4 regions of the Paenibacillus sp. FSL R5-0636 genome follow, and region 4 is predicted to be linked to each of the others. Evidence: riboswitches for the same ligand, from Rfam matches in the RefSeq annotation. Region 4 holds a riboswitch; each other region holds the start of a gene.

Region 1 (3,134 bases), 2.2 Mb from region 4:
GGACATATACGCAGTTGATCCGCAGTGTTCAAATAGTGCTTATGAATACGGTGGAACACGAACATTACAGCAGGTAAGAAAATGAATGCCATCCATACGCTCGAGAATTTAGTAATGATAAATATAAGCGTAATCGTCAATGTAGTCAGCATACCGATGGTATTTACAACAAATCTTTTCACCCATCCAGCAGGTCTTGTTTTGATCCAATGCACCATCATCCCCAGTTGGGATAAGGTAAAAGGAATGAACACGCCTACCGCATAAAGTGGAATCAAACCTTCCGTATTCCCATGGAATGCAGCCACAAGTATGATAGACATAACTCCTAGAAAAATAATCCCGTTTGAGAAGCCCAGGCGGTCACCACGGACCATAAATGCGTGTGGCAGATATTTATCTTTTGCAAACATAAAGGCAAGCAGCGGAAACGCTGAATATGCTGTATTAGCTGCCAAGAACAAAATCACTGCTGTAATCCCTTGAATGAAAAAGTACAATCCGCCACGGCCAAAGGTCGATTCAGCGATCTGAGAGACAACCGTAGCCTTTTCATCTGGCACAATACCATACCAATACGCCAGCACAGTGATTCCGGTAAACATAAAGCCAAGGATAAGTCCCATGATCATTAGCGTCTTGGCTGCATTTTTCTCAGCCGGTGCTTTAAAGTTTGGGATCGCATTAGATACGGCCTCAACCCCCGTTAGGGCTGAACAACCAGAGCTAAACGCTTTTAATAGTAGAAACAAACTTACATTAGATACGGCGCTGCCTATTTCAGGAACATTCGCATGCGCGCCACCCATTGCATATTTAACGATACCGGAGATAATCAGAACAACAATCGAAACCACAAACAAATACACTGGAATTGCGATGAACGAAGCCGATTCAGTCACTCCGCGAAGATTAATGATTGTTAATAGAACGATAACAGATACAGCGATGAGAACAGTATGATTATGAAGACTTGGAAAAGCCGATGTGATCGCATCCGTCCCTGCCGAGGCACTAACCGCTACGGTAAGAATGTAATCCACCAATAATGAACCCCCAGCGAGCAGCCCTGTCGGAATACCAAGATTGCTCTTGGCTACGATATAAGCTCCGCCTCCTTGCGGATAAGCAAAAATCGTCTGCCGATAGGATAAAATCAAGATGGCCAGCAGGCCCAATACGGCTAATGCAATTGGCAGGGAATACCAGATGGCAGTAAACCCGGCAGCCACCAGTACAATCAGAATTTGTTCCGTTCCGTAGGCTACAGACGAGAGCGCATCAGAAGACAGGACAGCCAGTGCTTTAACCTTGGATAACTTTTCATGATCGAGTTCATTCGACTTCATCGGACGTCCGATCAATAGTCGTTTTACCTTGCTTACCATGGTGGATACAGTTCCTTTCTTTGGGAGCTGAAACGGAATTTCCGTGCGCTGTTTTCATTGGTGGATTTCATAAATGCAGACACAAAAATAAGCATACGGAAATGATCCGCATGCTTATGCATGGTCATTTTCCCACCTTGCTTACGAGGTTAGCTGGCGGATTCGGGCTGTGGTTATAGCCCTACGGTACAGGTCTGTTCGACCCGGTTCCGATTCACCCCATTGGCATGAATGCCAAGTTTGGTTCCCCCGTTTTTCCTAAGAAAATTCAGCGCATATTCAACTTCTCACAAGGTCTAATATTAGTCTACAAAGTGCCTACAGTAAAGCGTTGAAAAAAATGAAAAAAGAATGAAAAAACATCCAATAAGCTCAAATATAGCGTCTTATTGGATGCTCTCTTTCATTATCTTCAATTATCCCTCTAGCCCGTGATTTTAATACCTTTTCAGCTTTTTTGTAACTTCCAAAGCGAAAACTAAAATCCTAAGCTCTCCTCTGCATCTACTTCAATCATTTCTTCTTCCTTACGTCCATACCAAAGAAGGAGACTAATTAGAGCAAAAGCGATTAAAGCTAACAAAGGAATCGTAATAAATCCGAAGTAGTTCAAGTAATCTTTATTACAAGGAACACCAATTGTACAAGGTAGAACTTTACTTAACGCTGGAATCTTCTGTTCCGCATAATGATAGATTGAGATACTGCCACCAATCAAACTTAATGGAAGCACATAAGGAATGATGCGCTTATCTCCACGGAAAGTGGCAATTCCCAACAAAAATAACTGCGGATACATAAAAATCCGCTGAAACCAGCAAAGCTTACAAGGTTCATATTTCAAGACTTCACTTAAATACAAGCTACCAGCTACAGCAACCAAAGAGACAAACCAGGCCAGATAGAGGCAGTTACGCTTGCAAAAAGATAGGAATTTTGTCACTTTGCCTCCACTGCTTTTGCGGCGGCGTTAATTTCAGATGTAATCGCTTCAATATCGAAAGGTTCAGCCGTTTTCACCCCATTAATGTAGAGCGAAGGCGTAGTTGTCACGCCTGCGTCAGTTGCCAACTGAATGTCTTTCTTCAGCTCATCTGCATAAGTTTTCTCTTGGATGTCTTTACGCAACAGATCGTAATCGATCGCTAATTTCTCTTTTTCAGCAAGGCTTATCAAGAAATCCTCAGTGGCCCATTCGTCGCTCTCATCCCCTTGCTGCGCATATACAGCATCATAGAACTTCCAGAATTCATCCTTATTCTGATGGTATACAGACAATGCAGCTAGTGAAGCTGTCTCAGAGTCAGGACCAACGAAAGCCATATTTACAAAGTAAAGAGCTGCTTTTCCCTCGTTGACAAAATCTTGAACAATTTTCGGTTTCATGGAGCCAGCAAACTGGGAACAAGCTGGACATTTGAAATCGCCAAATTCAACAAGCTTAACAGGTGCATCCTCATTACCAATCCTAGGTAGCTCACTGTAATTGAATTCTACCGGTTCTCCTGTAGAGACATTCTTTGCTGCATCTTTCGAAGCTAACATAAACAATCCAACAAAAATGATAACTACTACAGCTATTGAACTAATAACTAAAATTCTCGTTTTCTGCTTCTGTTGCTCCTGTTCTACCCGTCGTTTCTCTTGTTTGCTCAACTGGGGAACATTTGGACTTTTTTTAGGTTTACTCAAGGAGAATTCCTTTCTGTCCTCTAGGGACTAATGTAGTTTTTATCATATACATTT
Region 2 (3,134 bases), 1.7 Mb from region 4:
ATATATTTCATATACAATCTTAGAGTCTAAACAGTCTTTACAAGAAGAAGGTGTACTGAATTGGCGAAGGGCTTGGATCTGGTTCTGGCCAAATGCATAACCTACAATGTATCTGTGATTATTTTCTTCGAACCACAAGGCCCCGAAACAAACGTAATTTAGACTTATCGGCTCAAGCAGCCCTTGATGTATCCCTAAATAATAGTGCTTCAAAACATTCACCCCATCCAGCGTGCTATCACCTAATAGGCTCAGGTAACGCAAAAACCGCAGCAAGAGGAGGACCTCTGCTGCGGTTTTGGATTACAGGCAGATATACCTGGGCCAAAGCGTGGCGGATCAAGGGTCTCTCTCTTTACGCTTACGAGGTTAGCTGTCGGATTCGGACGGTGAGAGTCGCCCTACCTATTGAGACTTACGCAGTCTCCTTTGGATTCACCCCAAGTAGGCCAGGTGGCCTGATGGTTCCCCCGTTCCCTGCGAATGCAGGAACTCAGCGTTGATTGTTTTTCATGAATTAGATTCAACCCGAATCATACTCTTTTCAAGATTTTCTGTAAAAAACGGAAAATGTTCTTTTAGAGCGATTTTAACCATATCCTGCCGACTACGACTGAAAAACGAGGTAAATAGGTATTTATGGCGTGTTATCGCGCCTCTTTCTCGCTCAACCTCAGCTTCTTGCGTTTCTACCTATAAAGGGAATTTGCAGTATTTTCGCTCTAAAAAGGTGAATAAAATCACATGGGTTATAGATAGCGATTAAACGCTCGAAACTCGAGTAAACAAGAGATATAGAGAGATTAGATATCAAGTAAGCGCTATCTAATGGGAAAATAGTTTTTAATTTGCATTATTTTGGCATCATTCAGGTTTTACAAGTCTTCGTGCATAAGAGTATGATTACTCCTGTTTCAACGACAATCGAATATTTGATCCGCTTAATTTCCGATAAGGAAAGCGGGGGAACCAACAATCGGCAGCCGATGTGAGAGTCGGAAGCTGATTATGGGGTGAATCCTGTAGAGGGTGCGAGTGAGCTCGCATCTATACAGGTAGGGCGACTCTCACCGCCCGAATCCGACAGCTAACCTCGTAAGCGTATGGAGAGAGGATGAGTGCAATGTGACCGCTAGCGAGCCACAGAGGAGATCCTTTGTGGCTTTTTGCTGTGCTCTTAGAAGCAAAGCATTTATGGAGGCCTCCCCCAAGAGGTCGCTAAATTCATCATTAGCGGTATTTGTAAGGCAGCGTCTAATGACGTGACACAACCGAGCTTTAGGTTGTGCCCGAAAATGACGATAGGTCAACATCCTTTCGGAGATTTTCGTTGCCTCCTTGTTGTAAATGAGCAGGAGGAGAAAAAAGAGATGACGGATCAGAATGAATATGTGCTTGTATGTGCGCCTACAAAGGCGGGAGAACATTTCATTAAACTTCTGAAGTTCAGGGGTATTAAGATGGCGGGATTAACCAACAATCTGGCTGAGAAAGCTTTACTAGAGGAGCTCGGAATCGAGCAGGTTATTCTAGTGGATACCCGCCATCAGAGCACTTGGTTTCGCCCATCGTTCCCGGTAGGCAGGGTATATCTGTTTGAGAGCAGCTTTCCGCTTTGCTGCCGCTATATTCAGATGTGCCGTACCTGGACGACACAGCCAATTTTTGTGATTACAAGTTCTATAAATCCTAGATTGGTCTATAAAAGACTTGGTGCGAGCTATGTAATCTATTCCCATAGTGGTGATGCTGATTTTCTAATCGATAGATCACCTCATCAAGGATAATGGAAGGAGTGCGGAAGATATGATGGATCTGTATATGGTGGCTTCGTTAGCTGTAATTTACGGGTTATTTTATGGCTTTATGCGCTGGTGCGCAGGTGTAGTTGAGGATACGGGGAGGGATAAGCTGTGATTCTAGTAATCGCTGTTACCCTACTGTTGTTTATATATCTGGTTTACGCGTTGATTCATCCTGAGAAATTTTAAGGAGGGGCATTCATGGGCATTTTGCAAATAGTCGTCGTAATTGTAATTCTCATCTTGTTGGTCAAGCCGATGGGGACGTATTTATATCATGTATTTTCTAACGAACCGAATCGTACGGATCGCTGGTTTGCAGGCACAGAGAAAGGTATTTATAAGCTGATCGGCCTGAAAAAACGGGACGGAATGTCCTGGAAGAAGTATGCACTCAGCTTTGTTTTAACTAATATCGTACTGGTTGCTTTCAGTTATATTTTTCTAAGATTACAGCGGGGATTGCCGCTGAACCCGAATGGAATTGCCGATATGGAACAGACGCTTTCATTTAATACGGTGATCAGCTTTATGACCAATACGAACCTGCAGCATTATAGCGGGGAGACGGGACTATCGTATTTTTCACAAATGGCAGTCATCACGATGATGATGTTCACGTCTGCAGCGAGCGGATTTTCTGTTGCGGTTGCTTTTGTCAGAGGGATTACAGGACAGAAATCAGTCGGGAATTTTTTTGAGGACTTCGTAAAAGCACATATTCGTGTATTCATTCCATTAGCTCTGCTAGTTTCATTGGTGCTGGTAGGGTTGCATGTGCCACAAACGCTCAAGCCATCGCTTGAGGTCACTACACTCGTAGGGCAGACGCAACAAATCGCTATCGGTCCAGTCGCTTCTTTGGAGTCAATTAAACACTTAGGTACGAATGGTGGCGGCTTCTTCGGAGCCAATTCAGCGCATCCTTTTGAGAACCCTAATCCACTTACGAACGTTCTGGAGATTCTCTCTATGTGGATGTTGCCAGCCTCTTTGCCATATATGTACGGATTGTTCGCTAAGAACAAACGTCAGGGCTGGGTGATTTTCACAGCAATGATGACCTTGTTCGTTCTGCTGCTGGGGCTGAATTATTATGCGGAAACTAAAGGGAATCCCGCTATTAATGCGCTGGGGATCGAGTCTTCGCAAGGCAGCATGGAAGGTAAAGAGGTGCGTTTTGGTATCCCGCAATCTTCGCTGTTCACTTCGGTAACAACGGCAGCTACGACAGGTAGTGTTAACAATATGCATGATACGCTGACACCGCTGGGTGGCATTACCCCTCTGGCCCTAATGATGCTCAATAACGTCTTCGGGGGAAAAGGTGTA
Region 3 (3,134 bases), 1.2 Mb from region 4:
GTAAATAAGTAATAAGACAAAAAAACAAGCTCTCCTCCAAGAGTACCTTGGAAAAGAGCCTATGTACGTTATTTATTGCACATCATCATTGTCTTCCGATTCAGCAGCAACCGATTGGTAAGCGTCTGTGCTCATAATGCGCTTGGCACCAACGTAGCGTTTCACGTAGTAGCTATCACTCAGAGAGCTAATCGTAACACCGCGTGAGGTAGAAGCGTGTGCGAACTTACCTTCACCGACATAAATGCCGACATGGGAGACACCTTTGCCACTTGTATTGAAGAATACAAGATCTCCGGCTCTTATATCATCACGGGAGATTGCTGTGCCCATTTGATATTGGGAACCTGATTGGTGTGGAAGGTTAATGCCAATCTTATCAAACACATACATTGTAAATCCGGAGCAATCAAATCCGTTAGTGGATATACCGCCGGATACGTATTTAGTACCGATGGCCTTGTCAATCACTTTATCCATTTTGGAATCTGCGAAAGCGCTTCCTGCTCCGATGGTGAGGATGATGGAAAAGCTTAGTACTGCTGCTGCTAACTTCTTCTTCAAAAGTGTATACCCCTTCCAAATGCCTACGAGGTTAGCTTAAGGGTTCGGTTGAAGGTCCCCTATGACCCCTCTATATAATGGAGGTCAATTCACCCAAAGTTGGTTCCCCCGTTTTCCTAATAGTTAGGAAACTCGGCTCATACTGTTGATTAGGATTAGCTTGTAATCAATACATGACAAAACCTTTGTAAATAACAACTTAATGATTACAAAAATGTTACTAAAATCTCACTGCGCTAATTGTAACAAACAGAAAGCCGCTTGGCAATCGTTTTTAACATATTAATGCAGAAAAATTGGCATTTTTACGGTAGAAAGGCATATGTAAGCGTTAATAATGACCTAATTTTTAATATAATTGCAATTTTTATCAAATAAACGTGTTTCAATTGGGCTCTAATAGTGTAAAAATATATTATGGAATAAAGAAAAACCCGAATTTGATTACGGGCATAATCAGATTCAGGTTCATATAGTTGTAATTGTGAGGTTATAGTTGTGAGGAAGGTTTCAATCGAAGGCTACAGCTTGATAAGCTGAAGTACTCATTACTCTTTTAGCGCCAACATAACGATTGGCCCAGTAGGCCTGACTGAGTGAAGTGATGGTCACTCCACGCGAAGAGGACGATTGTGCGAATTTTCCGTTTCCAACATAAATGCCGACATGGGATACTCCATTGCCAAGTGTGTTAAAGAACACTAGATCACCAGAACGCAGATTGCTTTTGGATACAGCAGTTCCAACGCTATATTGAGCTTTTGATGTACGAGGTAAAGTAAGACCCACATTCTTGAATACATACTTTGTAAATCCAGAGCAATCAAATCCGGCAGTGCTTGTACCTCCGGTTTTATAGGCAACTCCAATAGTCTTTGAGATTACAGAGTCCATTTTAGAGTCGGCAAAGGCGCTTCCTCCACCAATAGATAATGCCATTACAAGTCCTAGCGCCGCAGCGACGCATTTTTTTCTTAAATTATGTCTTTTCAAAAGATGTACTCCTTCCAAGGCCTGCGAGGTTAGCTTAAGGGTTCGGTAGAAGATTCCCTATGATCCCTGTAAAGCGAGATCAATTCACCCAAAATATGGTTCCCCCACTTCCCGGTGCAAAGGAATTAGGCGTGTTAAGCACCAGAGAATGACGTTTCGACAGTTACACTTACGATAAATACATTTAGTTATGTAGGAATCGTTTCAATTGATTACAAAATTGTTACTAATAGCACAGGACTTATTGTAACAGAGCTTTTACGATTTTGCAAATACTCTTAAGTTATCCGTAATGAGAAAAAGTCCCAGCTCCTGAATACAGGAATTGGGACCTTTTTATTATGTCAAATAAGGTTGATTTATTGTGGAAATGCTTTGCTACGCCATAGATGATATTGTGCAGAGATTCCCCACATTTTTAAGAGCGTAGAAGGTAGTGGTGAGATTTGCCGTATTATAAGTGCCGGTAGGCCGGGACAGAACAGACCCGTCAGTCCGCACACTAGCAGTAAGAGCAGGCCTCCCGCCCCAAGTACAATGGAAACACCTATAGCAGGAATCAGTGACCGCAAGCAGATGATCAGTGAGGAGAACATTCCTGTACCGCCGGTGTAACCAAACTGCATATATAGAAGAAACAGGCGCACGATAAAAATATATATAAGCCATGCCAATACGTATGGTACTAAATGAAGTAACAAAGCGTAGTTAAACAAAGAGGATAAGAACAGCCCGTACATTTTTGGAGCAAGCCAGTAAAGCGGCAGCAGGGTCAGCACCCATTCGATTAGGCTAAAGACTAAGACAGGTAGTCCATAGATCTTCATGCCAGGGAAAAAGAACAGTCCACGCTCGCCCTTTCGCTCCTGGTGGAGCTCATGCAGCAATCCTGCCCTTATGAAAGGGGAAAGCAGAAGTCGCAAGACAACAAGCGCCAGAAGCATCCATAACCAAGTGCGTATCGCAGGGTCCGTATTCAAGCTGAACTGTCCCTCGATATAATACAACAGTCTGCCCATACCGCTGCCTCCGGCGTCTTTATCCGGATAGCGCAGTAGAATTGGAATAATAGCAGATCGGATGAAACCATACATAAAGTAGCCCCAGATCAGTCGGTAGATGAAGAGCAGAATTAAAATATAAAATTGCTCCTTCATGCTTTGCCAGCCGCGGGTTATCGATGTTCTCACAATCATTCACCTCACCAGACAAGAGTTCCGAGCACGGTTTCAAGTAGTTTAGTTACACTTAATGTCCAGCGAGAGAGCGTCTTGGGCTCTATTTCCGCCAGCCTAAAGTTGTTTAGATGTTTGCTCTCCAATAAGATGGAATGTTCAGGGTCAATCTCAGCAGAGAGAAGAGGCTTATCGCTTAACAATTGAAACGTAGTCTCTGCTCCTTCACCGTTCCAGACCCGCTGCACCGAAGAGCTGTCGGCGAATGTGAATTTCACGGGAACATCAACGTAATGGCTCCCTTTGTTTGAAATCTTCACTAATGATTCGTAGCTTGGAGCATCGCCGCTGTTATTTTTTTTAAAAGTAATCGTATCTACTGAGAAGTCAGGCGCTCCATCA
Region 4 (3,134 bases):
CAATAATTATTTTACCTTCAGGATACTTATACAGTGGTTTACCCTGTTTGGGACCGAGTGCATACGCCAAGGTTAGTGGACCTAGCCGACCTGCAAACATCGTCAGACAGAGTAGAATCTTACCGATCGCTGACAGTTCCGGAGTTAGCCCCATAGTCAGTCCTACCGTAGCAAAGGCGGAGGTCGTCTCAAACAAGATTGCCAAGAAATTACTGTCTTCAGTTGTGGAGAGTATCATCGACACAGAGGCGATTAACAACAAAGCCAGCAGTGTGATCGTTAATGCCTTGTAGATGCGCTCTTGAGCCAGCCGATAACGGAACAACACAACATCTTCCCGTCCACGCAGCATAGCAATAACAGCACCAATCATCATCGTAAAGGTTGTTGTCTTGATCCCGCCGCCCGTTGAGCCTGGAGAAGCACCAATAAACATAAGAATCACTATAAAAAATTGTGTAGCCTGCCGAAGTCCAGCAATATCAACTGTGTTCGCGCCAGCCGTACGGGGAGACACGGATTGAAAGAAGGCTGATAATATTTTACCGCCAAAATTCAGTGAACCTAGGGTACGAGTGTTAGTAAACTCGAATATAAAAATAACCAAAGCTCCGATCAGAATCAGCCCTGTGCTGGTGGACAGGACAACTTTACTATGTAGAGACAGCCTGCGGGTTACCCGAAACTCCACCAGATCTGACATTACAATAAAACCAATCCCGCCGGAGACAATCAGAAACATCACAATAATATTCACAAGCGGATCATATACATAATCAGTTAAACTGCGAAAATCCCCAAAAATATCGAACCCCGCATTATTAAACATAGACACCGCATGAAATACGCCAAAATAAATCGCTTTTCCAAGTGGCATATCAAAAGCCCAGCGAATAGACAGCAGCAAAGCGGCACAGCCTTCTATGACAAGAGAATATATAAGGACTCTCCGGATCAGTCGCACAATTCCTTCCATAGAGCCTTGATTCATGGCTTCCTGTAGGATTAGCCTGTCCCGCAAAGAAATTTTACGCTTTAACACCAGTGAAAATAGAGTGGCCATGGTCATAAAACCTAAGCCGCCGATCTGGATCAGGATCATAATTACGGTTTTCCCAAAAATCGTGAACGAAGTTCCGGTATCCAGCACAACAAGCCCTGTTACACAGGTTGCCGAAGTTGAAGTAAATAATGCATCAATAAATTCCACGGAATTCCCGCTTGTGCTTGAAATGGGCAACATAAGCAGCAAGGCCCCTATCAGAATAATCGATGCAAAACCAAGCACCAGTATCTGCGGCGGCGAGAGCTTCAGAAACTTAAATTCAGAAATCCTGCGAAACTGTGAAGCCACTATGCTCACCTTCTTATCAAAAATTCCAACAAAAAAAGCACTGGAAAACCAATGCTAACTTGGTTCCTGCAGTAAATTAGCCTACGAGGTTAGCTGACGGATTCGGACTGTGCAGGCTGCCCTATTCGTTCCTAGAACGAAATTCACCCCTGATGAAAGTGCCATTTATCTTGTACACTCCACTTTTCATCACTTCTTATGGTTCCCCCGTTTTCACCAGAAATTCGGCTACTATACAATTGCATACAAATTATATACGTTATTTAGTGAATTCACAAAGACACAATTAATGCTCATTCACATGAAAAAATGCGGTTTAAAGAGACTGCATCAAATGGAGTACCTTTTCTCATCACTTTTCCGTGTTTTCCCTGCAATTACACCGATTCTCACCATTCGTACACAAATGAACACGATAAAATTCATGGTATAAATTCACATGACTATTCTATACTATCTCTATTACCCATAAAAAGGACATATAATGTTTTTTGTAACCAGCCAGGCACTAATACTATAATGGAACATAATATTGTCAGTACATAACAAGGAGGCGTTACATGAATCCCGTCGGCCAGCCCCTACAGCAACGTGCCCTCTCCAAGAGGCTCATCATCTCGGGCATTATCGGTCTTATTCTATTTATTATGTTTCAGATTTCCCCTTCGCTGCTAAGCAGCTCTACAGGGGAAGATACCACCGTCATTAGCAAGGCAGAAGCCCGTGACCAAGCCGTATTATTCGCAGAACAAAAGCTCAATTACACCGAAGCACCAAACGATCAATGGAATGTACTTTACGAGACGGACTCTTCCTTTTATGGTTATATGTCTCGCGAGAAGCTTGTGGAGGACTACACCAAGAAAAAATTGGATCAAAAATATCCTTTTGATGTCTTTCGTGCAACGCTTACTCCTTCAGCGGAGCAAGAGCCGCAAATCATCGTTGACCTCAATATGTATAACGGTAAGATTGTCGCTTTCTCAAAGGCTGCAAAAGTTGCCTCCGAAGAGGGGTCAGGCATCGCTTCCGTTGGTGCAAAAGAGGACAAGGGAGCTGACCTCACTCTAGCGCAGAAGGAGAATCTTGCTCGTCCTTGGCTTCAGGAATGGGAAGTAAATCCTGCCAAGCTACAAATTGAATCGAATACAGGAAGCCATGGGCTAGTGTATACGGATAGTACTGTTCAGGTCGGCGAATCCTTATTGCACTATTATTTTGATTTCAGTGGAGAGCAGGTCTCCAGCTTTAATGCCGGATTCACTGCACCAGCTTGGCATACCTCCTACGTACAAGGACAGACCTCTTTAGCGGAAAAGCTAACATTATTCGGTTACGGTATACCCACACTGATTTTAGGAATTCTGGCACTCGTCTACAGTATTCTTAGAAGAGAGCATACTTCCTTTAAACGTGGAGTATTCCTAAGCTCAGCCTATTTTGTAATCATGATGATCAGCACCTATAATATGCTGCCTGAATCTACGGGCGAAGGGCTAGAAGCACAGATTACCTCTGTCATTATGTTTATCATTTATGCTTTGTACAGCCTGCTGATGTCCTCCTTGCTCTACTTCTCTTTAGTGGGCGGCAATGGCTTATGGCGAAAAGAGGAAGGCATGAACCCTTGGCCCCGCGCCAAAGAGCCCGGCTATGGACAATATGTGTTGGACAGTATCCGGGCTGGTTACATCTGGGCTTTCGTTCTGCTAGGGGTGCAGACGGTTATGTTCATCATATTATCGTTTACCTTGCACAATTGGTCTACTACAGACGCCAC

Evidence for each region. A riboswitch is a leader RNA that binds a small molecule or an ion and turns the genes downstream of it on or off. The one in region 4 is predicted to bind cyclic di-AMP.
Region 1: linked by a shared signal. The riboswitch ahead of MKX34_RS17035 (APC family permease) and the one ahead of MKX34_RS27175 (TrkH family potassium uptake protein) in region 4 are both predicted to bind cyclic di-AMP.
Region 2: linked by a shared signal. The riboswitch ahead of MKX34_RS02680 (hypothetical protein) and the one ahead of MKX34_RS27175 (TrkH family potassium uptake protein) in region 4 are both predicted to bind cyclic di-AMP.
Region 3: linked by a shared signal. The riboswitch ahead of MKX34_RS00545 (C40 family peptidase) and the one ahead of MKX34_RS27175 (TrkH family potassium uptake protein) in region 4 are both predicted to bind cyclic di-AMP.

The regions. Positions count from the first base shown of each region.
Region 1 covers NZ_CP150232.1:3,770,640-3,773,773, forward strand. The annotation lists gene MKX34_RS17035 (APC family permease) at 1-1,388, opposite strand, end outside; cyclic di-AMP (ydaO/yuaA leader) riboswitch at 1,513-1,672, opposite strand; gene MKX34_RS17040 (disulfide oxidoreductase) at 1,867-2,331, opposite strand; gene MKX34_RS17045 (DsbA family protein) at 2,328-3,044, opposite strand.
Region 2 covers NZ_CP150232.1:601,023-604,156, forward strand. The annotation lists gene MKX34_RS02675 (hypothetical protein) at 1-264, opposite strand, end outside; cyclic di-AMP (ydaO/yuaA leader) riboswitch at 345-509, opposite strand; cyclic di-AMP (ydaO/yuaA leader) riboswitch at 929-1,118, shown strand; gene MKX34_RS02680 (hypothetical protein) at 1,371-1,787, shown strand; gene kdpA (potassium-transporting ATPase subunit KdpA) at 2,004-3,134, shown strand, end outside.
Region 3 covers NZ_CP150232.1:113,189-116,322, forward strand. The annotation lists gene MKX34_RS00540 (C40 family peptidase) at 73-525, opposite strand; cyclic di-AMP (ydaO/yuaA leader) riboswitch at 570-712, opposite strand; gene MKX34_RS00545 (C40 family peptidase) at 1,075-1,503, opposite strand; cyclic di-AMP (ydaO/yuaA leader) riboswitch at 1,561-1,699, opposite strand; gene MKX34_RS00550 (hypothetical protein) at 1,917-2,747, opposite strand; gene MKX34_RS00555 (M1 family metallopeptidase) at 2,759-3,134, opposite strand, start outside.
Region 4 covers NZ_CP150232.1:5,938,226-5,941,359, forward strand. The annotation lists gene MKX34_RS27175 (TrkH family potassium uptake protein) at 1-1,354, opposite strand, end outside; cyclic di-AMP (ydaO/yuaA leader) riboswitch at 1,419-1,594, opposite strand; gene MKX34_RS27180 (CPBP family intramembrane glutamic endopeptidase) at 1,915-3,134, shown strand, end outside.